One region of the Clostridium swellfunianum genome, then DNA from elsewhere that is predicted to be linked to it. Evidence: riboswitches for the same ligand, from Rfam matches in the RefSeq annotation. Region 1 holds a riboswitch; each other region holds the start of a gene.
The links. A riboswitch is a leader RNA that binds a small molecule or an ion and turns the genes downstream of it on or off. The one in region 1 is predicted to bind S-adenosylmethionine.

Region 1 (10,259 bases):
CTAATATATCTCCTTTCTTTTTTTCTTCCTGAGCGTAAATTATTCTTTCAGCTATTTTGCTTATGTTTTGAATTAATGCAATTCTAATCATTATAGGCATAGCCCAAAGCTCACCCATAGTAAGCATAGTGTTTTTCTGATAAGCATTTAAGAAAGTTTCTATTGTGGTTTCATCAACTCTTCCATCTGTATGAGAAACAAGCTCTACTGCTAAATGATAGGCTCTAGGATATCCCTTCAATATACCTTTTTTAATTACAGGCAGCCCTCTATAATAAGAGTTTGGCATGTTATACTTTATATCCTTATATTCTCTTTCTATTAAATATAAATTATCAAGCATCCATTCAGCTGCAGGCACTACTTCTCTTTTATACTTTGCTTCCTTATCTATGTACTCATAGGTCCTTAATATCTTACTATAACTTATGTCCAGGCTCTGCATTAATCTTCTTCGGCAATTGCTTTTTCTTGCAACTGTAGAATAATATTGAGAAATCTGAGCAGCATGCTTTTCCAGCTCTTCTTTATTAACGCTAATTGTAGGAACATCCTCCATTAAGTTATGTTCCTCATCATTTTTATTTCTTAGAAGTGTATAAGCTGCCAGTAATGCTATAAGCGCTATTACTATATAAAAATAGAACATTCCCTCCACTCCTTTAAAGCTTCAATTTTGATAACATGATTTAGTATGCCCGAAGAAGTGGTAAAATATGAACAATAAAACAGCAGCCTGAACGCTGCTGTTTAACTAAAGTATATACTTGTATATGATTAGTCCAATTATAAAAATCCATATGGCTAATATTATAAAGCCTGCAATCCAGTTCTTGGGTTTGTCATCTCTAGCAGCATTTTCTGCTTCAATTCTGCATTCCTCAAGCACATTTTTAGGTATTAATTTTATTACCATATATATTCCCAGAGGAATCAATAACAAATCATCTAAATATCCAAGTACAGGAATGAAGTCAGGTATTAAATCCACAGGGCTTAAAGCATATCCAATAACAATAGCCGCTAAAGTCTTTGTATACCAGGGTACTCCAGGCTTTTTGTATGCTATAGATAATACCCTTAATTCTCTCTTAAGCAGTTTTGTTTTGTGTTTTAAAAAATCTATAATCTTCATATTTATACCTTAGGAATTAAAAAGGATGTTACATACATTTCGCTATCAGACCTTAATGCATGCATAGTTCCTGCAGGAACTATAAAAGCTTTGCCTGCCTCAAGTTTTTCTTCTCCATCAGCAAGCACCCCAAAGCCTTCTCCCTTTACGCAATAGAACACTTCATCATGTTTTGGATGCTGGTGAAGCGGCACTTTCTTATCTGATGGTATGTGGTAAACATTAGTTGCTATTGATGATTTTATATTCTCTAAGTCCATTGTTATTTCCTCCTAAATTGCTTTTGTAAGTACACATTTTTTAAGTGCAAACTATAAATATTATAACTTTACAGCTATTAAATTTTAAGCCTTGATTTTATTTTTGTACATGTTAATTTCTCTTGCAGTAAGAAGAAATTTATCATTTACTATCTGTCTTTCTTCTTCTGTCAACTTATCATTGAGCCGTCCACTTATGAAAGCTAACTCACACTCAAGCCTGCTTATAGTATCCTTAATAGTATTATAGTCCTCACTTAAAGCTTCAGCCTTTCTATCATTTTCAATCTTATTTAAGTATTCCTCATATCCACCTAAATAAGTAGTAAGCTTATAGTTGTTAAGCTGCAAAACTTTATTAGACAATCTATTTACAAAGTATCTATCATGAGAAACAAAAAGCATACTTCCCTGAAATTCTTCTAAAATTTCCTCAACCTTCTCTTTTGACACAATATCCATATAATTAGTTGGTTCATCTAATATCAATAAATTTGCAGAAGATAGTATAAGCTTTGCAAAGGCTACTCTGCATTTTTCTCCCATGCTTAAATTCTTAACTTCTTTAAAAACATCATCTCCTTTAAATAAAAGGCACGCAAGCAGAAGCCTTGCTTCCTTTTGAGTTGCTCCGCTTTCAAGCAAATTATCCAGGATACACTTGTCGTAATTTAAATTTTCAAGCTCCTGAGCAAAGTATCCTATCTTAACAGAAGGATTTACAGTTATGATGCCATCGAAATTCTTATCCAATCCATTCAGCATTTTAATGATAGTAGTTTTCCCTGCACCATTATTACCTAATAGAGCAATTTTATCGCCTCTCATAATGCTAAAAGAGGCTTTAGTTAGAATAGTTCTATCACCATAGCTTTTATACAAATTATTACCTTGTACTAGATACCGTGAAAGTTTAGTATTAACAATGCCTTTATTTAGCAATTCAAAGCAAGCCGCTACCTCTTCTTTTGGTTTCTCTACTTTGTTATCCTCAAGCCTCTCAAGCTGCTTTTCCTTTGCCCTCATAACGCTAACATGCTTTTTAGCTTTGCTTCTTGCAAAATCATTCTGACCAGCAGCCTTATGTGCTTTGTCAAACCAATCTTTTCTATCATTTATTACCTCATTAAGGTGTTTTATATCTCTTTGCTGCTTTTCATATTCCTTAAGTTGATTTCTAATCTCTGATTTCTTCTGTAGCTTATAGCTTGTATAGTTTCCCTCATATTGTCTTAGTTCTTTAGACGAAAGTTCCCAAATCTTATTGGTAGTTTTATCTAAAAAATATCTATCATGTGAAATTATAAGTACTGTCTTTCTTAAGTTTTTAATAATGCCCTCAAGCCAGCTTACACTTTCCATATCAAGATGGTTAGTTGGTTCATCTAAAATCAGCACATCATAGTCTTTATTCAACGTTTCACTTAATAGCTGTTTAGTTTTCTCTCCACCGCTTAAATTTGAGAAGTCCTTACCTTCCAAAGCTTCATTCATATAATGAATCTTTAAATTACTGGGACTATATTTGATACTTCCTTCCTCATATTGTTCCAGCCCAGCTAAAAGCTTAGCCAAGGTAGTCTTGCCAATCCCATTTACTCCTATAAGTCCAATTTTTTCATTATTATTTATTCTTCCACTGATACTACTAAATACAATCTTACCTTCATAATCCTTATATAAATTTTCAAAAATAACGTTCATACAATCATCTCCTTTTAAGATTAAATAGAGATGACAGCCAAAAAATAGTAAAGCTGTACCCGTATTGCAGGATACAGCTACAAGCCATATTAAAATTTTGCCTGTGGGAAATAAACCTGTACGTGTTTTTTAACTATCATCTCTTAAAAATGCGCATAGAAATCCCTGCACAATTCTAAGGACTAACTATTTAATTAGTTATTAGTTAAAAAACTCTTAATCATTTCACACCTCATAGTTTATTAATAGTTAAAGTCTAACTTCACCTTCATACTAACATAAACTCCCATATACTTCAATATATATAGTTATTTTTTCTCCTGAGGTATTTAGAGTATCGGAAGTGTGTTTCCTCCAAAAGGCATTAAGGTTATTCTGGGTTTTGAAGAACTTATTGAATATGCTTGCTTCAGAGCTTCTTCAAGTGAAGCTGCTGGAATAAATCCAAGCTCTTCCACCACTTTTTTATCTAGTGCAGATATTAGAAATACCTTTCTAAATTTAGCCAGGTAAGCAGTCTTATAGGCTGCATAACCAGGTACAGTAAAGTTCTTCTTAAGTGCTCTTTCCATGTCTTCTAGACTTTTATATTGAAACCACTCTAAAAATTCTTGCGCTCCAAGACCTTCTATACATTCAGAAGCAATTATCACAGAACTGTTTTCCTTGCTTCCATATATGCAGTTATCCATAGTCTTAACAGTTTGATATAAATTTATATCTTTAGGATAGCCCCCTGCTGATGCAATCATTATATCAGACTGTTCTTCTATTTTTATTCCATAGAGCTCCCTTATGGTGCTGCAGCCCCTTAGCCAAGCCTTTTCAAAATCTCCTGCAACAAACTCTATGAAATTTCCTTCTGCATCAAGTACAGCATTGAAAAGAAAATCCGGATTTACTCTTCTACAGATTTCATTTATATCCTCTCTCATTGGATTGCCTTTAATTTTATTTGAGGCAGCAGCAGGATTTAATCCTGTGCTTTCTCCCTCATAAAAAGTCAGCCGATGATTATGCTGTATTGTTTCAAGTCCCGCCACTCCTGGAACCATGCTTTTTGCCCCGCCCCCGAAACCAGCAAACAAGTGAAAAACAATTCCCCCTGTTAAAATCACTCTATCTGCCTCAAGCACTTTTCTATTAATATAAATTGGAGTTCCAAAGCTTGATTTCCCAAAATAGGAAAGACTATCATCATTAAAGCAGTCATGGTCATATACCTTGACTCTTCTGTAGACTTCACTACCTACTATAAGCTCTTTTTCATAATCAGTTGATGGTCTATGTGTTCCTAATGCAACAAGAACTGAAATATCCTTATCTCTAATACCTATAGAATTAAGGTAATTTACAATATACACTAAAAATTCAGAAGTTTTTATCCACAATCTTGTTATATCACTTACAACTATTAACACCTTATCCCCTTGCTTCACAATTTCCTTTACCGGAGATGTACCTATAGGCTCTTTAAGTGCTTTTTTTACTTCTGAAGCTATATCCACCATTTTAGCTGCCTCCTTTGGAAGCAGCGTGTTTACTATATACTCATCACTAATATTTATTTTTAGCTTTTCTTTGCCATACTTTATTTCGTAAGCTGCCATGGCACTTCCCCCTATCTCTTTTAAAAAGCTGTTATTACAGAACCTTTAAAGGTTTCATCAATAAACTTTTTAATTTCTTGGGATTGATATGCTTCTACAAGCTTTTTAATTCTTTCATCATCCTTATTATCAGGTCTTGCAACTATTATATTTACCCATGGCGAGTCCTTAGGCTCTATAAAAATAGAATCTTTAACTGGATTTAGTTTTGCTTCCATAGCAAAATTGGTATTTATAGCTGCAGCTGCGACTTCTGAAAGCGAGCGAGGTACCATTGCAGCTTCAAGCTCTATAAATTTAATTTTCTTAGGATTTTCAGCTATATCCTGAAGCGTGGCTTTTACGCCAACACCTTCTTTTAGCTTGATTACCTTAGCGGCTTCTAAAAGTATTAATGCCCTTGCTTCATTAGTTGGGTCATTAGGAATTGATACCTTATCTCCCTGCTTAAGCTCATCTAAGCTTTTTATCTTTTGAGAATATGCTCCCATTGGGAAATTCACAGCACTAGCAACTTTAACCAAATTCATCTTTTGGTCTTCATTAAATTTTATTAAATATGGCTCATGCTGATATATATTGACATCTATTTGCTTTTCGAAAAGCTGTTTGTTTGGTTGAACATAATCATTGAATACAACCAACTCTACATTTAAACCTTTTGCTTTAGCGACTTCCTTAACTTTTTCCGCCACTTGCTCATGAGGTCCTGCTGTAACCCCAACTTTTAATGGCGCATCTAATTTTACGCTGTTACCTACACTTGCTGTTTTCTTTGCCCCACAGCCTGTTAATAATACTGCACCTAATACTACTGATAATAAAATTGATACTGCCTTTTTCATTTTTATGCCCCCTTAATATTACTTTTTGCACGTATAGCCTATTACTCTTTACGCATTTCTTATTAAACTTAATTTCACAAATTAAAAATTCACATTATTAAACTCTTAGGACATAATTATGCCTCTTGAAGCTTTTTCTCTAAGGCTTTTTAGTCTTTCTAAAGCAGCTAATAAGGTTTCAGTCTTCTTTGCGAAATGAAATCTAATTAGATGATTTACCTCTTCTTTAAAGAAACTTGAACCTGGAACCGCTGCCACCCCAACTTCCTTTGCCAGCCATTCGCAGAACTCGTTATCCGTAAGGCTAGTGTCCTGAATAAACTCTGATATATCTACCATAATGTAGTAAGCACCTTGAGGAACTGTATATTTTAGTCCAGCTTCATCAAGCCCTTTTATAAACAAATCTCTTTTTTCAGTATAAAGCTCTCTTAGGCTTTCATAGTATTCTTCTGGTAAATTGAAGCCTGAGATTGCTGCTGCCTGAAGCGGAGCTGCTGCACCAACCGTTAAAAAATCATGTACCTTCTTTGCATTATTAATAATGTGTTCTGGTGCTATAATATAGCCCAATCTCCATCCTGTTATGGAATAAGTTTTTGATAATGAACTACAGCTTATTGTTCTTTCAAACATGCCCGGCAAAGCTGCAAAATAAACATGCTCATAAGGCTTCATCACAATATGTTCGTAGACTTCATCAGTTATTACAAAGGCATCATACTCTATTGCAAGATTTGCAATAAACTCAAGCTCTTCTCTTGTAAACACCTTGCCAGTTGGATTTGAAGGATTGCAAAGAATTAATGCTTTGGGCTTTTGCTCGAAAGCTCTTATAAGCTCTTCTCTATTGAAATTGAATTCTGGTGGATACAATGGAACATATATTGGCTCTGCCCCACAAAGAATTGTATCAGCCACATAATTTTCATAAAATGGAGAAAATACAATAACCTTTTCTCCTGGCTCACAAACACTCATCATAGCCGCCATCATTGCTTCTGTACTTCCACAGGTCACTACAATTTCTTTATTAGGATCTATATCTAATCCCATGAATTTTGATTGTTTTTTCGCCAGTACTTCTCTAAGCCCTTGAGATCCCCACGTAATTTCATACTGATGCGGACCTTCATCTGCTGCTTTTTTTAAAGCTTCCACCAATTCTTTTGGTGGATCAAAATCCGGAAAACCTTGAGACAGATTTATTGCCCCATATTCATTTGCGACTCTTGTCATCTTTCTTATGACTGATTCTGTGAATCCATCTAATCTGCTGCTAACTTGCGGCATTTATTAGTCCTCCTTTCTTTTCGTAAAAACCTTGTTGTAAAATAAAAGCTCCTTATCTTTAGAATCGATAAGGAGCACAGGTAAAAAAATAAACCCGTGGAAGGGTTATTATTAACTACTGCCTTCCCTCATCTCTCAGAATAAATCTGCTGGATTTAGCACCGTACATTAAGTATGTGGTTGCTGAAGCTTCATCGGGCCAGTCCCTAGGCTTCTCTAGATAAGGATTATTATTTAATTTTCTTTTTCGTAATTCGCATTACTTGCATTTGATTATATATGCAATTTTTAACATTGTCAACATCATTTTGTAAAACTATCTAAAAATATTTTTTACTTAGTTTATATTGACATATTTGGATATTAGCTTTAATATATTAAATAAATAAAATATATTTCTTATCCAGAGAGGTGGAGGGAACGGCCCTTTGAAGCCTCGGCAGCGGGTTCTAGCGTAGAATACTGTGCCAATTCCAGCAAGCAAAAGCTTGACAGATAAGATAGATTAAGTTTAACAATGTTTAACCTCTTCTTATCTTAAGGAGAGGTTTTATTTTTTATAAAGTATATTCTGCAGGAGGATAAACTATGACTTTCAATTTAGAGGAAATAAAAAATATTATTTTAAATACTATAGATAATCTATCAGAGAAATTTATTTGTATAAGTCACCAAATTCATGAGAAGCCTGAAGTGGGAAATGAAGAACATTTTTCTTCAAAGCTCCTTTCTGATACTTTAGAAGCTGAAGAATTTCAAGTTCAAAGAGGTATCCCTGGACACGAAACCGCATTTATAGCTAGAAAGAAATCAGAAAAGCCAGGTGCTGTAATCGCCTATTTAGCAGAATACGATGCTCTTCCAGGCTTAGGTCACGCTTGTGGACATAACATAATTGGAACCGCAAGCATTGCTGCAGCTATTGCTTTGTCAAAGGTTTTAGACCAAATTGGTGGGGAGATAGTAGTTTTAGGCACTCCCGCTGAGGAAGGTGGTCAAAGCGGAAGTGCTAAAGCTACTTTTGTAAGAGAAAACTTGCTTTCTGGAATAGATGCCTGCATGATGATTCATCCAAATTCAAAAACAACTATTACAGGAAGCACATTAGCCGTAGATCCATTAGATTTTGAATACATAGGAAAGCCAGCTCATGCAGCTGCATGTCCTGAGGAAGGCATAAATGCATTAGATGCTGTTATTTTGCTCTTTAACGGAATTAATGCTTTAAGACAGCATGTGACAAGTGATGTTAGAATTCATGGAATAATAACTCATGGCGGAGATGCCCCAAATATTGTTCCTGAGTATGCAAAGGCTAGATTTTTTATAAGGGCATCAAGTAGAGAAGCCTTAAACAAAGTTACAACCCGAGTAAAAGCTATAGCTGAAGGCGCTGCATTAGCAACAGGTTCAAAACTTAATATTATTGCATATCAAAATCCTGTAGATGATTTCTTGATAATAAAGTCCTTCGATCAAGTTTTTAAAGATAATTTAGAGTCTCTTGGTGTGAAAGTTATAGATAAAGATGTAATTGGGTTAGGTTCCACAGATGCAGGCAATATTAGCCAAGTTGTGCCAACTATTCACCCTTATATAAGCATAGGTTCTGATAATCTATCACCTCACACTATTGAGTTCAAAGAGGCAGCTAAATCTAAAGCTGGTGATGAAGCCTTGCTTATCAGTTCAAAAGTACTTGCACTCACCGGCTTAACCCTATTAACTGACAAGAAAAGATTACAAGTTATCGCACAAGAATTTACTAATTCAAAACAAATGCTTTGATTCTTCTACATAATTTCTTCATAGCATTTTGACGTAATAAACGAACACCAAGTATAAACATCAGTATAATTAAAAAAGTACTTTTATAAAATAGAATAACCGCACCTTGCATCAATTGGAATATTAAGGATGTTATGATAAAATAAATTTTAAAAGGGGCATGTTTTATGAGTAAAAAAATATTGAGAAGTTTAGCAATTAGTTTAACAACACTGTTACTCTTACTAACTGGATGTTCAGATAAACCAATTGTTGTTGAAACACAGGCTAAGTATAAAAGCTATGACTATAATGAATTAAAAAATTATGCACACACAATAGCTTTGATAACTACTACCGATAAATTAACCCCAAAAAATAGCTATATAAAATATAATCTAGATAACACTATTTCTGATTATTATTCTTTAAGAAATATAAAGGTTGATAAATTTTTTAAAAATGAAAATACCTTACCTGAGGAACTTCAGATTGCTGAAAGATGTGTATTAACCAAAAATAATGAATTAATCCACCCAAAAGATTACGAAAATATGAAAAAGGGAAATAAATACATTGTGTTTCTTTGTGATATGAATAACCAAAATTATCCTATTATAGTGAGCTTAAACAATGGCAAAATTGATTTAGAGAATTTTAAACTAAACAAGAGAAGTGATGTGGCAATAAAAAGCCTAATTGAATTTGAGCTAGATAATGTTTCTAATGATTTTAAAGAAAGCATATTAAAAAGCTCCCTTTCAACATCTCAGGTTAACTACAAAGAAATTCAGAATGTCCAAGTTATTAAATCCTTATACGGAGACTTAGAAGTATTATTTCATTATAGTGAAGCTAGGAATACAACATATATTTGGATAAATGGCACACAGTTTGATACCCCAGGAAATATCACATCTAAGTTAAGTAACTAAAGAGCAAGGCTATGGAAGCGTAAATAGTTTTAATAAATCTATTTACGCTTCCATAGCCTTTAACCAACTATCTTTCTTTACTTTCAATTTCCTTAACGATTCTATCTACAAATGCCTCTAAAGCAATTGCACCTTCATCGTCATTCTTTCTGCTTCTTACAGATACAGTATTTTCGGCAGCTTCCTTTTCACCTACTACAAGCATGTAAGGTACTCTTTGCATTCTTGCTTCCCTAATCTTATAGCCTATCTTTTCAGCTCTGTAGTCTGGCTCAACTCTAACTCCCTTAGCTTGAAGAGTCTTAGTTACCTTTTCTACATAGTCATGATACTTTTCTGATATTGGAAGTACCTTAACTTGAACTGGTGCAAGCCATGTTGGGAAGGCTCCTGCATATTTTTCAATAAGCATTGCTAAAGTTCTTTCGTAGCAGCCTATTGAAGTTCTGTGAATGATATATGGGAATTTCTTTTCTCCATCCTTATCCACATAAGTCATGTCAAATCTATGAGCTAGTGAGAAGTCTATTTGTATAGTTATTATTGTATCTTCTTTTCCATGAACGTTCTTAAACTGTAAGTCAAGCTTTGGTCCATAGAAAGCAGCTTCCCCTATAGCTTCCTTGTAATTGATGCCTAAGTTGTCTAGTATATTCTTCATCTTAACCTGAGTATCTTCCCAAGCTTCTGGATTATCTATATACTTTTCT
Region 2 (10,259 bases), 220 kb from region 1:
GACAAATATGGTTCATCCAAAATTGGAGAGGGAAAAAATGTTGTGGTTGAATATTCTTCACCTAACATAGCTAAAAACTTTCACGTAGGACACCTTACAACTACAGTTATAGGTAATTCGCTATATAGACTTATGAATTTCGAAGGCTATAAGGCCATAGGAGTTAATCACCTTGGAGACTGGGGTACTCAATACGGAAGACTTATAGCTGCTTACCATAGGTGGGTAGATATAGAAGCTCTTCACAAAAATGCAATACGTGAGCTTGAAAGGCTTTACGTTAAATTCTATGATGAGGCTGAAAAAGATCCTTCTCTTGAAGATATTGCAAGAAAACATTTTAAGAACCTTGAAGACGGATGCGAAGAGGAAGTTAGACTTTGGAATGAGTTTAAGGAATTAAGCTTGAAGGAATTTAAGAGAGTATACGATATGCTTAACGTAAACTTTGATTCTTATGCTGGTGAAAGTTTCTACAGTGATAAGATGGATGCTGTAGTTGACGAGATAGAACAAAAGGGACTATTGGTTGAAAGCAATGGTGCAAAGGTAGTAATGCTGGATGAATACAATATGCCTCCATGTATAATTAAAAAGTCTGATGGGGCAACAATTTATGCTACAAGAGACCTAGCAGCTGCTTTTTATAGAAAAAAAACATATGATTTTCATAAGAATATTTATGTTGTTGGAACTTCACAAGCTTTACATTTTAAGCAGGTATTTACCACTATAAAACTTATGGGGCATGACTGGGCTGATGACTGCAAGCATGTTGGCTTTGGTCTTGTGAAGTTTGCTGAGGGAAAGTTCTCAACAAGAAGCGGTAATGCTATTTATCTTGAAGAACTATTAAATGAAGCTGTAGTTAAGGCTTTAGAAGTAATAAATGAAAAGAATCCAAACCTTGAAAATAAGGAAGAGGTAGCTAAGAAGATAGGTATTGGATCTATAGTATTCACATACCTTAAGAACAATAGAGAAAAAGATATAATATTTGATTGGAAGGAAATGCTTAACTTTGAAGGTGAGACTGGTCCATATGCTCAGTACACCTATGCAAGAGGAAAGAGTATTTTAAGAAAGGCTGGAGAAACCACTGGCAACGCAGATTTCAGTAAGATAACTTCACCAGAAGAATTTGAACTAGTTAAACTTATTTCAAGACTTCAGGATGCGATACTTGCTGCTATTGATAAGCTAGAACCTTCAATATTGACAAGACACGTTATTGAAATTGCCAAAGCCTTTAACAAATTCTACAACGCACACAGTATATTAAATGCGCAAGATGAGGAAGTTAAGATTGCAAGGCTAAAGCTAGTTGAAGCTACCTGTCAGGCTGTTAAAAACGGCTTAAGCTTAATAGGACTTGAAGTAGTAGAAAAGATGTAATTATGACTCCATAGAGTTTTTACGTACTCTATGGAGTTTTTCTATTTTAAAATCTTCCAATATGTTATATAATCTATTAGTAAGCCTTTGACTAGACGGAGGAAATGATGTTTATTAGAGAGTATAAAGATAAAATTAAAGTTGATAGAAAAGTCATAGATAAATACGATATGCATAATATTGCTTATTTTGATATAGAGACTACAGGGTTTGAGAAGGACAAGGATCATATAATTTTAATATCCTTGGGGTATTTTAATGAAGAAGGACTTCTTACAATAAAACAGTATTTCGCTGAGGAACTTGAGGATGAAACTGACATATTACATGCTTTCAGCAGTGATTTAGAAAAGTTTTCAAAATGGTGCTCCTATAATGGAATAGCCTTTGATGAGCCTTTTGTAGTGAGAAGATCAGAAAAGAATAATATATATTTTAATATTCCTTCTGAACATATTGACTTGTATAGAATGATAAGACCTTATTACAGACAGCTTGGCATGGAACGCTGCAATCTAAAAACAGTTGAAAAGTTTTTAGGTGTTGAAAGAGAAGATCAAATAGATGGGGCTATTAGCGTTGAGATGTATAATCAATATCTTCAAACTAAAGATGAAGAGTTAAAGGATATCATTATGCTTCATAACTATGAAGATGTATTAAACCTTCCTAGAATATTTACTCTTATATATAAGGTCCAAAGCAGTGATACTATCGTAAGGGATGATTGTATAACAGAAAAACAGCTTAGGTTTTTAAGAAGTTTGATAAAAAAGAATAAAATAGAGTTGAATGTAGATGTTGAAAGAATTTCTAAAAAAGCTGCCTCAAAGGTGATTGATGCAATACTAAGAGGAACCAAGGATGAAACAGAATTGACAGCTATTGCAAATAACAGCTATTAAAAAAAGCAGGAACTAATCCTGCTTTTTTTCTTTTGACATTGAATACTTTGGACAGCTATTTGAGCAGCTTCCACAGTTACATTCACCAGAGGCGCTCTTTTTAAAGTTTTTATAAAATATATATCCTGCAGCAGCTATTAGTACAGCAGCTATGATTATTTCAGGCATTAAGACCACACTCCTTTTTAAGGACACTACTAAGAAGTAATATGTCCAATTAAAATATTCTTAATATTAAGCTTCCTATATTAAATACCAGGAAGGAAACTACCCATGCTAGTATAAATTGATAAGTAACTGAAAAAGTAGCCATCTTTGTTCCGTACTCTTTTTTCATTGTAGCTATTAATGATACACATGGTGTATATAAAAGAACAAATACTAGAAAGCTGTAAGCTGAAAGAGAAGTAAATACTGTTGGAAGTATTTCTGTTAATTCACCGCCATATATAACTCCCATAGTACCAACTACAACTTCTTTAGCCATTATTCCAGCAAGCAAAGATACTGCATTTTGCCAGGAAGCAAAGCCAAGAGGATAAAATATAGGACTTATAGCTCTTCCAATATTGGACATGAAGCTTGAATTTATATCTGTATATCCATTAAAGTTAAAGTTTGAAAGTACCCACACAATAATAGATACTGAGAATATTATTGTTCCAGCTTTCTTTAAAAAGCCTTTTCCTTTTTCCCAAGTATGAAGTGCCAGTCCTTTTGCCTCAGGAAGCTTATATTCAGGGAGTTCTATTATAAAAGGTTCATCATCCTTTTTAAATAAAGTATTCTTAAATAATATTCCTATTATAAATGCAATTATTACACCAATTAAATAAAGTGAAGCTACAACTAAGGATTCATGACCCTTAAAAAATGCTCCAGCAAATACTAAATAAACAGGTAATCTTGCGTTGCAGGACATAAGTGGAACTATTAAAGCTGCCAGCTTTCTGTCTTTTTCACTTTCAAGGGTTCTTGCGGACATTACTCCTGGAACAGAACAGCCAAAACCAATTATAAGTGGAATAAATGCTTTTCCGGAAAGTCCCATCTTTCTAATTATTCTATCCATTATAAAGGCAACTCTAGCCATGTATCCGCTATCTTCTAAGAAAGAGATGCATAAAAACAATGCCAATATTACAGGAAGAAATACTATGACTGAGCCAACACCGCCTATGATACCATCTATTATCAATGATTTGAACCAATCACTGCTGCTAGAGAGCATCACATCAACTGCAGGAACAAGTTTATCTGATACTAGTGCATCAAGCCAATCCGCAAGGGGTTGACCTACCCAGCTAAAAGTGAACTGAAATATAAAAAATAGTATAAGCAAAAATAATGGATAAGCTAAAAATCTATTTATAACATACCGATCTATTTTTTCAGTGGTGGAAACTTTATTTTTAGAAGTATAGGTTAAGCATTTACTTAATACAGTTTCAATATAGCCATAGGCTTCTTTTTCTGTGTGAAACTGAAAGTTATTATCATCAGAATCTTTTAAAAAAACAGAACTATTCAAAAGTTCCTTCAGTTTATCGATGCCTTTACCTTTTGAAGCTATTATTGGAACTACAGTTACTCCAAGCTCTTTTGAGAGCATTTCATAATCAAATTTTATACCCTTGCTTTCAGCGGAATCTATCATGTTTAAAACTAAGACGATAGGCTTTTTAAACTGTTTAAGTTGTGTTGTAAGATAGAGATTTCTATTTAGATTAGAGGCATCAACTATGTTGATGATTAAATCTACATTTCCATTAACAATGAAGTTTTTAGATACCTTTTCTTCGTAAGAATAAGTATCCATGGCATATATTCCAGGCAAATCTACGATCTTAATGTTATTTCCAAGAAAACCTTCCTTTTTTTCAACAGTTACTCCAGCCCAATTTCCTACGTGTTGATTTGAACCTGTAAGCAGATTAAAAAGAGTTGTTTTTCCTACGTTAGGATTACCAAGCAATGCAGCTGTAATCATCTAAATCCCCCTTGTATTCCTATTTAGTACTTAAGAATTATTAATACCTAAACTCTTTGTATTCTTTGTTTTGAACTCTACACTTAACAATCCTTAAGTTGTTTGTTTCTATTTTGCGTTTCTTACTACAATGTTTCTTGCATCTTGCTTCCTAATTGCTAAATCGAAGCCTCTAAAATTGATTATAATTGGATCACCTAGTGGAGCTGCTGTTTTAACTGAAACCTCGGTACCCTCTATAGCGCCTAAAGCTAGCAATCTCTTCGCTAGTTTTTCATCTCCTACAATTCTAGTGACAAATGCTTTTTGTCCTGGCTTTAAATCATAAATGCTCATTATTACCACCCCACACTGAAAATCATTCTCAAGTAAATATTACCACTAATATATTTGTCTGTCAAGGAAAAAGGTTAAAATTCTAACGGACTAATGAAAATAGTATGCATTAAAAGGTTTACAAGAGGAATAACAATAAAGTTTTTATATCATAATAACAATTAATAAATAATAAATATCGAATGATACAGCAAATGTGAGAAAATGAAACAGAATAGTAAACTGTTCTAATATAATGAGCAAAAATGGCTGAAAACAACAAAAATTACTATTGATACAGATGAAAAAACATTGTATAATAGAACTGTAATAAGACGAAGCAAGGAGTGAAGTTAATGTTTAAACAATGGGAAGGTTTTATACAAGGCGAATGGATGGATAATATCGACGTTAGAGATTTTATTCAAAAGAACTATAAATTATATGAAGGTGACAAGAGCTTCTTAGCAGGTCCAACTGATAAGACTAAGAAGGTATGGGAAAAATGCAGTGAATTAATATTGGAAGAAATCAAAAAAGGTATTCTAGATGCTGACACTGAAACTGTATCAGGTGTAGATGCATTCGGACCTGGCTATATAGATAGAGAAAATGAAGTTGTTGTTGGACTTCAAACAGATGCTCCTTTAAAGAGAATAACAAATCCATGGGGCGGAATCAGAATGGCTGAAAGTGCTCTTGAATCCTATGGCTATAAGATAAGCGAAAGAATGGATGATATATTCAGTAACTACAGAAAGACTCATAACCAAGGTGTTTTCGATGCTTATACAGAAGAAATAAGAGCAGCTAGAAAAACTGGAGTATTAACTGGACTTCCAGATGCTTATGGTAGAGGAAGAATAATAGGTGACTACAGAAGGATAGTGCTTTACGGTGTAGACAGATTAATAGCTGAAAAGAAGAAAGATCTTAAGAATACTAAAGGAATAATGGTTGAAGAAACTATTAGACTTAGAGAAGAATTAAACGAGCAAATAAGAGCTCTTGCTAAAATAAAGAATATGGCAGCTTCTTATGGCTTTGATATATCACAGCCAGCTACTAACGCTGTTGAAGCAGCTCAATGGTTATACTTTGGTTATCTTGCAGCTGTTAAAGAAAACAATGGTGCTGCAATGTCATTAGGAAGAACAAGCACATTCTTAGATATATTCATTGAGAGAGATTTAGAAGCAGGTTTAATAACTGAAGAGCAAGCTCAAGAAATAATTGATCAATTCATAATCAAGCTAAGACTTGTAAGACATTTAAGAACTCCAGAGTACAATGATTTATTTGCTGGAGACCCAACTTGGGTAACTGAATCAATAGGTGGTGTTGGTGTAGACGGAAGACCTCTTGTTACTAAGAGCTCTTATAGATACCTGCACACATTAATTAATCTTGGAACAGCTCCAGAACCAAATATGACAGTTCTTTGGTCACAGCAATTACCAGAAAACTTCAAGAAGTTCTGCGCTGAAATGTCAATATTAACTGACTCAATTCAATATGAAAATGATGACGTTATGAGACCAACTTACGGAGACGACTATGCTATAGCTTGCTGTGTATCTGCAATGCAGGTTGGAAAGCAAATGCAGTTCTTCGGAGCAAGATGTAACCTAGCTAAGGGATTACTACTTGCTATCAACGGTGGTGTTGATGAAAAGCAAGGAATAAAAGTTGTTCCTGGAATTGACCCAATAATGGATGAAGTTCTTGATTATGAAAAAGTTAAAGCTAACTATGTAAAAGTTATGGAATACTTAAGTGAGCTTTATGTAAATACAATGAATATAATCCACTACATGCACGACAAGTATGCTTATGAAGCAGCGCAATTAGCTTTACATGATACTAATGTTGGAAGACTTATGGCCTTTGGAGTAGCTGGTTTATCTGTTGCTACAGACTCATTAAGTGCTATTAAGTATGCTAAGGTTAAGCCTATAAGAGAAAATGGAATAACTGTAGACTTTGAAGTAGAAGGAGATTTCCCTAAATACGGAAACGATGATGATAGAGTTGACAGCATAGCAATAGAGTTAGTTAACTTCTTCTCAAACGAACTTAAGAAGACTCCAACTTACAGAGGTGCAAAGCATACATTATCTATACTAACTATAACTTCAAACGTTGTTTATGGTAAGAAGACAGGTTCAACACCAGACGGAAGAAAGGCTGGAGAGCCATTTGCACCTGGAGCTAACCCAATGCATGGAAGAGACTTAGAAGGTGCACTTGCATCACTTAACTCAGTTGCTAAGGTTCCATATTCAAGCTGCGAAGACGGGGTATCCAATACATTCTCAATACTTCCAGATGCACTAGGAAAAGATCATGAATCAAGAATAAACAACCTTGCATCAATAATGGACGGATACTTTGGTCAAGATGCTCACCACTTAAATGTAAATGTATTAAACAGAGAAACATTAATGGATGCTATGGAACACCCAGAGAAGTATCCAACATTAACAATAAGAGTTTCAGGATATGCAGTTAACTTCAACAGATTAACAAAATCACAACAAAAAGAAGTTATAAGCAGAACATTCCACGAAAAAATGTAATCAAATAGGCTCTCCATGCCTATGGCAGGGCTTAATTCTGAGACTTAAATAGGCACTTGCTTTGAGCTGAGCAACAGACTATTGTAGGCTGCTTCTGGCAGGGCTCAACTCTAAAGCTTAAGGTGGTACTCGTTTATACGATTACCACCTTAAATTAACAGTGGTTTTAATATAGTTAATAAATTCTGAAGGAGGGGATTTAAATGCTAAAAGGCAGAATACACTCAATTGAAAGTATGGGGCTAGTAGATGGACCGGGAGTTAGAACGGTTGTGTTTTTTCAGGGATGCAAGCTGAGATGCGCTTATTGTCATAATCCAGATACTTGGGCTATGGATGGAGGAAATGAAATGACTCCAGAGGAGCTTTTAAGAAAGATTATGCGATTTAGACCATACTTTGAACGCTCAGGCGGTGGTGTTACCTTTTCAGGAGGAGATCCTCTTCTTCAGCCTGAATTTCTGCTGGAAATGCTTAAACTTTGTAAGGAAAAGGGAATACACACTGCGTTAGATACAGCTGGATATGGCTTTGGAGAATATTCTGAAATACTAAAGTATGTAGATTTGGTACTTTTAGATATAAAGCATGTAGATGATTTTGGATACAAAAACCTTACAGGCAGAAGTAAGCATGGTCTAGATCAGTTTCTTGAAGAATTAGATAAATCTAATACAAAGGTTTGGATTAGACATGTGGTTGTACCAGGAATAACAGATTCTGCAGAGCATATTGAAAAGCTTAAGGGCATTATAAAAGAAATTAAAAATGTTGATAAAGTTGAACTTCTTCCTTATCATACAATGGGAGTTTCCAAATATGAGCAACTTGGCATTCCATACAGATTAGAAAATTTAGAACCTATGGACAAAAAATATACTAAGGACTTAGAAAAGCAACTAAACGATTTCATTAAATATGCTTAACAATTGCAAAATATGAAAATAAAAATTGCAAAAATCTATTGACATATACACCAAATGTTAATATAATTAAATCAATGCAGGAACACAGTATTACTGCATTTAACTAAAGTAATTTAATATTGATGATATACTTATCTAGAGAGGTGGAGGGACTGGCCCTATGAAGCCCGGCAACCGGCATTGTTATTATAACAATGCAATGGTGCCAATTCCTGCAGTGTTTTATAAACACTGGGAGATGAGGAAACACGGAATGCTTATAGAGCCCCGAGGTTTTCTCGGGGCTTATTTTTATATTTTTAATTAGAATAGTTATTAATATCAATTGATAGTATTTGGATTCTTAAATAAGTATGTAAGGGGGAAATGAATGATTCATATAAGTAAAGTTTCAAAAAGCTTTGGAAATACAGAGGTGCTTCGTGAAGTAAGCTTAGAAGTAGAGCAAGGGGAAATCTTTGGAATAGTTGGACATAGCGGAGCAGGAAAGTCAACATTGCTTAGGTGTCTTAATGGTCTTGAGGGCTACGATAGTGGAAGTATAATTGTTATGGATAAAGAGGTTAGGAGCCTTAAAACTAAATCATTAAGAGAATTTAGAAAAGAACTGGGAATGATATTTCAAAGTTTTAATCTATTAAACAGAGTAAATGTGTATGAAAATGTCGCTCTACCAATGCAGCTATGGAGAGTTCCTAAAGAAGAAATAAAGGAGAGAGTACACAGCCTCTTAAAGCTGGTAGGTTTGGAGGAAAAGACGAAAAGTTATCCTAGGGAGCTGAGCGGAGGACAAAAACAAAGAGTTGCAATAGCAAGGGCTCTTGCTCTTCAGCCTAAAATACTTTTATGTGATGAAGCTACTTCAGCTTTAGACCCTAAGACTACAAAATCAATACTTCAGCTTTTAAGAGAAATAAACCAAAAGCTTAATATAACAATAGTTATAGTTACACACCAAATGGAGGTTATAAAAGAGGTGTGCAGCAGAGTAGCTTTAATGGAAGACGGTGAAGTTAAAGCTATTGGTGTGGTTGAAGATTTATTCCTTGAACCTCCACATGAATTGAGGGACCTTATGGGCGAGGAAGAGCTTTTGCCTCGTGAAGGCTCAAATATAAAAATATTCTTTCCAAAAGATCAAAGTCAAAGGACTATAATAACCTCAATGGCTAGAGATCTTGATATAGATTTTTCAATAGTTTGGGGTAAGCTTGAAAGGTTTAGAGAGGATGTTTTGGGAAGCTTAGTCATAAATGTAGAGGAAAGATATGAAAAACAAATATTCGAATTCTTAAGAAAGCAGGAAGTAAGCTGGGAGGTAATAAAAGATGCCGTTAAATAAATTATTATTAGATATACTTTTGCCCGGGTTATGGGACACATTGTACATGGTACTGCTATCAACTCTTTATGCGGTAATTATTGGTTTTATTCCTGCTATTGCTTTGGTAATAACAGATGCTAAAGGTTTGAAGCCTAATAAAGCAGTAAATAGCATTTTGAATTTTTTTATAAATCTTTTAAGATCCTTCCCATTTATAATATTGATGATAGCAATATTTCCACTAACAAAGCTTATTGCGGGAACTACCATTGGAAGGGAAGCAGCTATAGTGCCTCTTACAATTGGGGCAGCTCCTTTTGCAGCTAGAGTTATTGAATCAGCTCTTAAAGAAGTTGATCCAGGAATTATTGAAGCAGCAAAATCCTTTGGTGCAAGTACTTGGCAGATAATAATTAAAGTTATGATAAAAGAGGCTCTTCCATCTATAATCCTTGGAATAACACTTACAGTTATAAGTGTTATTGGCTATTCAGCAATGGCTGGTACCATAGGTGCAGGAGGTCTTGGGGACATAGCTGTCAGGTATGGGTATCAAAGGTTTAAGACAGATATAATGATTTACACTGTTATTATACTTATTATTGTGGTTCAGATACTTCAAGGCTTAGGTAATCTAGCTTATAAAAAGCTAAGCAAATAAATTTTAAAATATTATATTTTTAAAGAGGGGGTTTTTAAAAATGAAAAAAACATTAAGTATTTTATTAGCTGTAGCATTAACAGCAGGACTTGCAGGCTGCGGAGCAAAACAAACATCTCCGGCGTCAGGCACACCAACAAGCACAGGTTCATCCGAAAAAAAGA
Region 3 (10,259 bases), 1.1 Mb from region 1:
TACAATGCTATGACTCCACTTAATCACAGAGAACCAGGGGTTGTAGGAGCTATTTTTGATACAGACATAACAACTGAAACTATATCGGATGGAATTCACATAAGTTATCCTTCTTTAAGAATTGCCTATAAACAGAAAGGCTTTGATAAAGTTCTTCTTGTTACAGACGCAATGATGGCTTGTGGAATGCCTGAAGGCAAATACTCACTAGGTGGTCAAGACGTTTTTGTTAAAGATGGAGCTGCAAGACTAAAAGAAGGAAACCTTGCAGGATCAATACTAACATTAGACAAAGCTATAAGAAATATTTACAAGAATAATAGCTATGCTCTTTATGACATTGTAAAGATGGCTACTTATAACGGTGCAAAGCACTGTGGTGTATCTGATAAAAAGGGTCTTATTAAGGAAGGCTACGATGCTGATTTAGTATTGTTCGATGAAGATATAAATATACAAAAAGTTATTATATCAGGAAAATTCTCAAAAGTGTAAGCTATATTTAAAACAACTAGTTATCCAGAAAAGATATATCTAGATAACTAGTTGTTTTTATTTACGTTGAAGATATGAACTTAATCCTTTTTCAAATATATATGAAATAGTCGGCACTCCTATCAATACTATTAAAATGGCTGTTCCTGCGCCGGGATTACCACTGTAGGCTCTAGACATTGTGTTTACAAAATTTATAAAAGTATATACCGACAGCAAAGCTGTTCCAATTATTATTGCTGCTGATATCATCAGTAATCTCGAAAAACAAATTCTTATAAAATGGAAGACTTTTATCATTTTTTTGCTATATGAATAAAACATATCATCACCTCTTTTAGTTCGTATAAGCTATAAATATTGCTATTATAATTTTCAACAGATATATAGTAAAATATTCATTTTTTAAGCTTATCTGTAATAACGCCCTCAATTAAACAGTTATTCCTATAAAGAATATAAGACTGCTGATTCTATCAGCAGTCTTATACCTATTATAAATACTTCTTAATTTCTTCTACCTTGTCAAGTCTTTCCCATGGAAGATCAATATCAGTTCTTCCAAAATGGCCATAGGCAGCTGTTTGTTTGTAGATTGGCTTTCTTAAATCCAAGTCTCTTATTATAGCAGCTGGTCTTAAGTCAAACACCTTGTTAATTATATCTATGATCTTTTCATCTGAAACTTTATTAGTTCCAAAAGTTATAACTTCAATTGATACTGGTTTTGCAACTCCTATAGCATAAGCAAGCTCAATTTCAAGCTTATCGGCTACACCCGCTGCAACTAAATTTTTAGCAACCCATCTTGCAGCATAAGCAGCTGATCTGTCTACCTTTGTTGGATCTTTTCCGGAGAAAGCTCCACCTCCATGTCTTCCATATCCACCATAAGTATCAACAATTATTTTTCTACCAGTAAGACCTGAGTCTCCTTGTGGACCACCAATAACAAATCTTCCTGTTGGATTTATATAGTATCTGGTCTTATCATCAAGAAGATTAGATGGAACTATCTTTCTAATTACGTTCTCAATTAAGTCTCTCTCTATTTCCTCACGAGTAACGTCTGGATTGTGTTGAGTCGAAATAACTATTGTATCTATTCTAACTGGCTTATCATCTTCGTATTCTACTGTAACCTGAGTCTTTCCATCAGGTCTTAAATAAGAAAGTGTTCCATTTTTTCTAACTTCGGAAAGTCTTCTTGCAAGTCTGTGAGCCATTGCTATCGGAAGAGGCATAAATTCTTGAGTTTCATTTGTAGCAAACCCAAACATCATACCCTGGTCTCCTGCACCTATAGCCTCAATCTTGTCCATTTCGCCTTTCTTAGATTCTAGAGCTTCGTCAACTCCCATAGCTATGTCAGATGACTGCTCATCTATTGATGTAAGAACAGAACATGTATCACTGTCAAAACCATATTTTGCTCTAGTATAACCAATATCTTCGATAGTTTTTCTAACTACTTTAGGAATATCAACGTAGCAGTTTGTTGATATTTCCCCCATAACTAAAACCATACCAGTAGTTACAGCTGTTTCACACGCTACTCTGGCATTAGGATCTTGAGCAAGTATTGCATCTAGCACTGAGTCTGAAATCTGATCACAAATTTTATCTGGATGTCCTTCTGTAACTGATTCAGAAGTAAATAATCTTCTCATTCCAAAATCTCCCTTCTGTATGTATAAATTATTATTAACAAATTAATAAGCCTATACCTAAGCTGTCTTTTGCAAAATAAAACCTCTTCTACAAGAAGAGGCACGTATATAACGTATCACTTATCTTGCAAGCTTTATGCTGCGGAATTGGCACCTTAGTTATCTAACCGGTTGCCGGGCTTCACAGGGCCAAATCCCTCCACCTCTCTTGATAAGAGCAATTATTCTTATTAAATTCGAAAATATAATACCATAGCACAAAAAAACTGTCAATAAAATTTCTCTTTATATCTTCAATTTTCTACACAAAACTATAATTTGATAATACTTTCTAAAAATTATTACTTATTAAGTTTTATGCTTATGTCCTTTATTTTCTCAAATTCCTTATCGGATAGTCTATCTCTTAAAAGATTAACTGCATTCTTTGCATTGACATCGTTTATAAATTGAAGATATGTATTTATTTTTTCTTGATCTAAAGGTGACAATTTCTTAGATAGCGTACGTATTCGCTCCTTATCCTCAGCTGTAAGCTGGTATTGAGTCATAACCTTGAATACTGATACATCTTCATTATTTTTATTTTCGCTGTTGGACTTAGTTTCACTTTTACTCTTTGGTGCTTTAGCTATACTATTTAAATCTATAGGTGTTTGATCGTTTGCAGATTGTCGTATTTCTCTTTCTTCAAGGTATATTTTTTCAAGCTTGCTTTCCTTAGCTTTATCACTAACTTTCATAACAGTTAAAGGATAAAGCTTTCCTTCAGACTTCTTAACATTATTTTTATTTGTATTATTATTCACTGCAATTTCAGAGTTTTGCTTAACATCTTCATATATGACCTTGGGCTTTTTATTATTTTCTAATATTAATGCAATTTTACTATTTTTAGCACTATTTATAACTTGTCTTGCTTTTACTCTACCTATTTCAACCAAATCATATCCGCTTACATAAATCATAACAGAAACATAAATCAATGTGAAAACAATAATTATTATAGAACCTATTTTTTTACGCATGGAAATCCCTCCTATTAGGGTATTATTCCATTATTTATAAATTTTATTCAGTTTTTCTTATATTCCATGTACTTTCCACATATATATTATTAATAAGTTTATAACTGACGAATTAAACATAATAAGGAACTGAACAATTAATAATTGTTCAGAGCATAATAAGCAGGACAGGGAGGTTATTTCTTGAGCAAGATAAAAACACACTTTACAAATCCTTTAGCCTATTACGAAATTGCAAACTTTATAAAAGACTATATGGATGAGAATACAATTATAGTGTGCATTGGTACAGATAGATGTATTGGAGATTGCTTAGGTCCATTAGTTGGAACATTTTTAAAACAAAGTTTTTTCCCGTTTCCCGTGTTTGGAACAATATCAGAACCAATCCATGCCTTAAATATAGATAAAAGACTTAACGAGATTAAAAACGCTTATCCTAATGGAAATATCATCGGTATAGATGCTTGTCTAGGCGACAGTGACAGCATAGGTGAAATTCAAGCTAGAGATTATCCTATTCATCCCGGAAAGGGAGTTGGTAAATCCTTGCCTGATGTCGGCAAAGCTTCTCTTATTGGAATTGTAGACTCCAGCGAAAGCAGTGAATTATTTACCAATAGAAACATACGACTCGATTTAATTATGAAACTATCAAAAGTTATAACAGATGCAGTTATGCATGCTTATTACTTGTATAAGAGAGACAGCGAAAAAGTGCTTTAAAAAAGCTTAGGCTCTGCAGTACTGCAGAGCCTAAGCTTTTATCAGATTCAACTATCTGTCTATTAAAGCGACATCATAACCGTTACTTCTAAGGTCTATTTTGTCTATATAGTCAAGAACTAAGCCAGTTCCTAAGGCCACACAAGACACAGGATCCTCTGCCACTCTTACTGGCACTTTAGTAACTTCGGCTATTAGCTTGTCTAAGCCATTTAAAAGAGCGCCCCCACCAGTCATGATAATACCTTTATCAGCGATATCCGCTGCAAGTTCAGGTGGAGTTCTTTCCAATACTGAATGGGTACATTCAGCAATAGCATTTACAGTATCCTTTAAAGCTTCTCTCATTTCCTCTGAGGATACAATTATATTTTTGGGAAGACCTGATATTAGGTCTCTTCCTCTTATTTCCATAGTAACTTCTTTATCTCTCTTAAATGCTGAACCAATATTTATTTTTAAATCCTCGGAAGTTCTTTCACCAATCATTAATTTATGCTTTTTTCTAATGTATCTTATTATTGCTTCGTCAAACTTGTCTCCCGCCATCTTAATAGATGATCTCACAACTATTCCACCTAAAGAAATTACTGCAATATCAGTTGTACCTCCGCCTATATCTATTACCATGTTCCCACTTGCTTCGGTTATGTCAAGATTTGCACCTATGGCTGCAGCCAGCGGTTCTTCAATTAAAAAAACTTTTTTTGCTCCTGCATTAACAGCTGCGTCTCTAACAGCTCTTTTCTCAACTTCTGTTGCTTGACATGGTATACATATCATTACTCTAGGAGTTGAAATTCTTCTTTTACCACATGCTTTTCTGATAAAATGTTTAAGCATTGTCTCTGTAATATCATAATCTGATATAACCCCATCCCTAAGCGGTCTTATAGCCACTATATTTCCCGGGGTTCTTCCTATCATCTGTCTAGCTTCTTCACCAACAGCCCTAACCCTATTATTGCTCTTATCAATGGCAACTACAGAAGGTTCTTTGAGTATAACACCCTTGCCCTTAATATACACAAGTACTGTGGCTGTACCTAAGTCAATCCCCATATCCGTTCCTAAGCTAAAAAACATCCCTACATACACTCCTGCTCTTTTGTAATACTTTAAAACAAGCTGCAAATTTACTTGAAATTTCCACTATTTTAAGCTTTATAATCTAATTATAATAGGAATATTTTTATCCTTCAATAGCCTTGTACTTCATTTTAGTAGCTTTTCCACCTCTAATGTGTCTTTCTGCCTTATTTACATCCAAAATGCTCTTAGCTTCATCTGCTACTTGAGGATTTATTTTCGGTAACCTCTCTGTCATATCCTTGTGTATAGTGCTTTTACTTACTCCAAATACTTTGGCTGTTTTTCTAATTGTAGCTTTTGAATTAATAATGTAGTTTGCGACTTCAAGAACTCTTTCTTCAATGTAGTCTTTCAAAGTGCTACCTCCTTAACCCTTCTATATTTATAAATATGCATTTGTACTATGTTAAATTACTTTCATTAGCCATTTTCCGCTAATTATTTCGGAAAACGGCTAAATAAAAGTATTTAAAATTTATGGCTATTTGCAGAATATTGTTTTCTGCAATTTACAAGTATATTAGCCTGCCAATTATTTTGCTAATGTATATTTTACATATTTAGCTGGATCAACTTTGTTATTGTCATTGTTTACATCTTTGCCTTTTATTACTTCAAAGTGCAAATGGCTGCCATACTTTTCATATCCTGTTCTAAGAGTTGTATTACCAACCTTACCTATCTGTGTGTTTTTCTTTACTGACTGACCCTTTGAAACCTTGATTTCTTTATCCAAGTTAGCATATACTGTTGTAAGACCATTTTCGTGATATATAGCAACATAACTGCCATACTCGCCTTCGCCAACTTCTAATACTTTTCCATCAGCTGCTGCAACTACAGATTTACCAAGTTCAGCTTTAATATCCATTCCGAAGTTTGGTCTCCAAGAATCTGTTGAATCTGAGTAAACTGGATCTTCAGAGTAAGCTCTCGCAAGAGTCCCTTCAACAGGATTTATAAATTTGAAATCAACGCTTTTTGATACTGCTGCTGTACCAGTCTTTGGGACTGTTATTCCAGTATTGGCGTTAGCGCTTGTGTTAGGTTTAGGTGTTTCCTTAACCTGTAAAGCGTTTGGGTAGTCATTAGTTGGCTCCTCAGTTATTAATCCTGTGCCTGTAGTCTTTGAATCGTTAACTGCTGTTTCATTAACTACTGGTGGGTTCTTTGGTTTTGCTGTTCTTGATGTAACAGCTGCCACTGTAGCTACTACGCACAAGCATACAAATAGGATTACGTAGAAGCCTTCCTTTCTAAAAAAGTTTGACGTTTTGCTGAAAAATTTTTTGTTCATACAAACACCTCCTTTCTGTATTCTGTCCAGAGCTTGGCACTTAATACATTTTTTATATAATTTTATTTCTACATTTTTCCTTAACTTTTGACACATTATTTATTGATTACTATAAAAAACAAAGATATCCTTCAAATGGATATCTCTAAATTATCATTTTATATTTTCAATATTTTCTATTTTTACTCCCTGGTAATAATGAATGAGAATTCTATCATAGCTATTGCCTTCCTTAGCCATGATACTTGCCCCCCATTGACTCATGCCGACTCCATGACCGCTTCCTTTTGCTACTACCTGAATATTCTTAGAGCCATATACTATATCAAAGTTTGAGGACCGTAAGCCCAAAAGTTCTCTAAACTGCCTGCCTGTTATAGAAATACTTCCTACCTTCATATTTTTAACACTTCCCCCACCAGATGTCCTGTCAGTTATATTTACCTGACTTTTTAGTTTTTTGGGTGAAACATTTGCCTTTGGATACTTGTTATTAATAATACTACTCAGCTTATCATAGGTATATGTAGTTGTAGTTTGGAAATCCTTAACGTTCTTATCTCCCTCACTCTCAACACTTCTTAAATACGGCTTATCATAAGCAAAAACATCAACAGCATTCTCAGTTTTGCCGCTACTCATAGCAAAATAATAAGGATCCAACACTAGCTTACCTTCATAAGTTAAAACTTTCCCAGCGGTATCTTTAACAGCATCTGTTATTTTACTCCAATATATATCCGCTTCACTCTTATTCCAATCATTATATCTTTTTTCTTTATCCATGTAAGCTTGACAGTGAACAGTGTCACATATATCTGCGCCCTTACCTATAGAACATTTATTACCTCCAAATTCCGTCATATGTCCAAGTACATAAGTTCTTGCTGCAACAGCCTGAGCCTTCAAGGCCTCTACACCAAAGTTAGCAGGCATCTCTGCAGCCACCACTCCTCTTACATATTCCTCCAAAGGTATCTCAGCTATTTTATCCTGTTGAGACATGTAAATTTTCACTTTTATCTCACCGCTAGTCTTCTTTAATACTGCGTCATCACTGTTCTGTCTAAATTTTTGTGTGACACCATTATTATTATTTAAATAGCTTTCTTTATTACCTATTCCAACTATGAAAATAGACATAGCTATTACAAAGATAATGAAGATAATAAAAACTGCTGCTAACTTTTTAAACTGAAATTTCACATAAACTCTCTGCATAGTATTCCCCCTCTTTAGTTAAGAGTTTTGCGCATATTACAGTTTATTAGCGAATACTCCTTTATATTACCTTTAAAAGAATTAAAAGTTAGGATACGTTTTAATATTTTATGCCTTATAAAATTTTAAGAGCTGGCACACTATGTACCAGCTCACTAAAAAGCGTTAAGCCTCTATTCTTTTTATATCTGCTCCCAAGCCTTTAAACTTATTCTCTATATCAACATATCCTCTATCTATATGATATATATCGCTAATTACAGTTTCCCCTTCTGATGCTAGACCAGCTAGAATGAGCGCAGCACCAGCTCTTAAGTCTGTAGCCTTAACTTCTGAGCCTGTAAGCATATCTACACCTTCGACAACAGCACTGCGTCCATCAATCTTAATGTTTGCTCCCATCCTCTTCAATTCCTGTGCATGCATAAATCTATTCTCAAATATAGTTTCAGTAATAACACTTGTGCCCTTCACTGTGCATAGCAAACTCATCATTTGAGCCTGCATATCCGTTGGAAATCCCGGATATGGCATTGTTTTAATATCCACAGGCTTTAAAATCTTTGTACCGTCTACAATTATGCTGTCTTCTCCAAGTTCCAAAGAAACTCCCATCTCAGTAAGCTTAGCTATAATTGGCTTCAAATGTTCCTCATTAACCCCTACCACTTCAACTTTACTTCTAGTTATTGCTCCTGCAACCATAAAGGTACCTGCTTCAATTCTATCGCATATAGGTTTGTGTACAGTGCCCCTTAGGCTTTTTACCCCTGTAATTTTAATTGTATCTGTTCCAGCTCCTTCAATAATAGCTCCCATATTATTTAAAAACTTAGCTAAATCTTCAATTTCTGGTTCTTCTGCTGAGTTCTCAATAATTGTTTCACCATCAGCAAAAACCGCAGCCATCATAATATTTTCAGTAGCCCCTACTGAAGGAAAATCCAAATAAACTTTATTTCCTATAAGCCTATTTGCAACAGCTTCTACATAACCATGTCCTATACTTACCTCTGCACCTAAAGCTGTTAACCCTTTCAAGTGCAAATCTATTGGTCGTGTTCCAATGTTGCAGCCTCCTGGAAGAGAAATTTTAAATCTTCCAAACCTTGCAATCATGGGGCCCATGATCAAAAAAGACGCTCTCATTTTTCTAACTAATTCACTGGATGGTTCTCCATAACTAATATTGCTGGTATCAATCAATATTCTGCTGTTTTCCTTATCAATTACAGTTTCAGCTGATACACTTTTCAATACATCACTAATAACAAAAACATCCTCAAGCATTGGAGCATTTTCGATAACACATCTGCCTCCACTTAAAATGCTTCCTGCAATAATTGGAAGCACTGAGTTTTTTGCTGCACTTATTTTTATCTTGCCGCTAAGTTTACTTCCACCTTTTACCACTATCTTTTCCATTCATATCCCCCATTTCTTGATCACTAATATGTTGTAATAATTACAGGTGATCCAATTATAACGTAATCACCAGATGAATAACTGCATACAGCATAATTAAAATCCATCCATTTTCCGTTGTTCTTCATAACTGGATATTTTTTAGTATAAGCTACTGTGCTGTATCCATTGTCTATTTTTACAGTGTCGATATTTGAGACATTCTTTTGTTTTAAAAATTCAGCTATATCTTTATTTACTTTTGTTTTATCATCTTTATATATCTCAGCTTTTAAGTAATCAAAATACTTGATATCCTTATCAGCCTTTCCTAGTGCAATACCTACTTTATTTTTAAGTTCTGAAAGCTTATTTTCATTACTATACTGTACCACATTTAAAGTCACAACATTATGATTATCATAACTTGTGCTTTCTATGTAACCTTTTGTTTCATTATTAGTGAATTCAATTGAATAAACATTGTTATCTTTAAGTATATTTATATCAGAATTGCTAATATTAAGTTTTTCTAGTATGCTTAGGCAATATTCTTCTGGATCTTCTTTTGTTTCAGTACTTGCCTTCACACCAAACTCTTTAACCTTTCCCCCTGAAATATTTACTATATCATTAAAAAAATCTACATCTTTTGACCCTATTAGGTAGCTATTATTGAAATACCCAAATCCAATAACTATAAATATAAATAATATAATTGCTTTTGTTTTCATATTCTTATCCCCCTGCATAAATTGACTTCCTCTAGATTATGGACAAGAATTTTCAGTTTTATTCGATAAGTATATTATTAATATATAGTTTTCTTAAAAAAGTGTGAAAAAAAAGAAGGCCAAAGCCTTCTTGTTTCATAATACGAACACCGTTATTCTTTACTAGGTTTAAATTCCTGAACCCTTCCATTGTTATAACCAAAGCTATATAGTATAGCATCAACAATTCGCTCAGAAGCTTTACCATCTCCATAAGGGTTTACAGCCTTGCTCATAGACTCATATTCTGATAAATTCTTTATAAGCCTATTAGCATTTTGAATAATTTCAAACATATTTGTTCCAACAAGCTTAACAGTTCCAGAGTGTACAGCTTCTGGTCTTTCTGTTACATCTCTTAAAACAAGTACAGGTTTTCCAAGATGAGGGGCTTCTTCTTGAAGTCCACCTGAATCTGTCATAACCATAAAACACTTATTCATAAGATTGTGTGTTTCTTTAGTATCTAACGGTGGAAGAAGATGCACCCTTTGCACACCATCTAAGTAACTATATACTACATCCTTAACCACAGGATTTAAATGAACTAGAT

Region 2: it holds a riboswitch for S-adenosylmethionine, as region 1 does, so the genes downstream of both, NBE98_RS20015 (methionine ABC transporter ATP-binding protein) here and NBE98_RS20995 (M20 family metallopeptidase) in region 1, are expected to answer to the same signal.
Region 3: it holds a riboswitch for S-adenosylmethionine, as region 1 does, so the genes downstream of both, metK (methionine adenosyltransferase) here and NBE98_RS20995 (M20 family metallopeptidase) in region 1, are expected to answer to the same signal.

What each region holds. Positions count from the first base shown of each region.
Region 1 is NZ_JAMOFV010000006.1:4,425,412-4,435,670, forward strand. Features, by position in the region: gene NBE98_RS20960 (glycoside hydrolase family 94 protein) at 1-649, opposite strand, end outside; gene NBE98_RS20965 (YkvA family protein) at 755-1,135, opposite strand; gene NBE98_RS20970 (cupin domain-containing protein) at 1,138-1,395, opposite strand; gene abc-f (ribosomal protection-like ABC-F family protein) at 1,480-3,099, opposite strand; gene larAH10 (NPN-dependent 2-hydroxyacid racemase, LarAH10 family) at 3,429-4,709, opposite strand; gene NBE98_RS20985 (MetQ/NlpA family ABC transporter substrate-binding protein) at 4,730-5,554, opposite strand; gene NBE98_RS20990 (pyridoxal phosphate-dependent aminotransferase) at 5,660-6,847, opposite strand; SAM riboswitch class I at 6,973-7,074, opposite strand; SAM riboswitch class I at 7,244-7,349, shown strand; gene NBE98_RS20995 (M20 family metallopeptidase) at 7,436-8,635, shown strand; gene NBE98_RS21000 (hypothetical protein) at 8,803-9,549, shown strand; gene thrS (threonine--tRNA ligase) at 9,617-10,259, opposite strand, start outside.
Region 2 is NZ_JAMOFV010000006.1:4,205,854-4,216,112, reverse strand. Features, by position in the region: gene argS (arginine--tRNA ligase) at 1-1,395, shown strand, start outside; gene NBE98_RS20045 (ribonuclease H-like domain-containing protein) at 1,503-2,300, shown strand; gene NBE98_RS20040 (FeoB-associated Cys-rich membrane protein) at 2,313-2,468, opposite strand; gene feoB (ferrous iron transport protein B) at 2,518-4,290, opposite strand; gene NBE98_RS20030 (FeoA family protein) at 4,399-4,626, opposite strand; gene pflB (formate C-acetyltransferase) at 4,962-7,184, shown strand; gene pflA (pyruvate formate-lyase-activating protein) at 7,388-8,110, shown strand; SAM riboswitch class I at 8,239-8,355, shown strand; gene NBE98_RS20015 (methionine ABC transporter ATP-binding protein) at 8,481-9,452, shown strand; gene NBE98_RS20010 (methionine ABC transporter permease) at 9,439-10,095, shown strand; gene NBE98_RS20005 (MetQ/NlpA family ABC transporter substrate-binding protein) at 10,136-10,259, shown strand, end outside.
Region 3 is NZ_JAMOFV010000006.1:3,303,371-3,313,629, reverse strand. Features, by position in the region: gene nagA (N-acetylglucosamine-6-phosphate deacetylase) at 1-495, shown strand, start outside; gene NBE98_RS15610 (hypothetical protein) at 553-819, opposite strand; gene metK (methionine adenosyltransferase) at 990-2,165, opposite strand; SAM riboswitch class I at 2,283-2,383, opposite strand; gene NBE98_RS15600 (hypothetical protein) at 2,507-3,193, opposite strand; gene yyaC (spore protease YyaC) at 3,377-3,919, shown strand; gene NBE98_RS15590 (rod shape-determining protein) at 3,971-5,005, opposite strand; gene spoIIID (sporulation transcriptional regulator SpoIIID) at 5,112-5,366, opposite strand; gene NBE98_RS15580 (M23 family metallopeptidase) at 5,544-6,308, opposite strand; gene spoIID (stage II sporulation protein D) at 6,462-7,529, opposite strand; gene murA (UDP-N-acetylglucosamine 1-carboxyvinyltransferase) at 7,695-8,954, opposite strand; gene NBE98_RS15565 (YwmB family TATA-box binding protein) at 8,978-9,667, opposite strand; gene wecB (non-hydrolyzing UDP-N-acetylglucosamine 2-epimerase) at 9,820-10,259, opposite strand, start outside.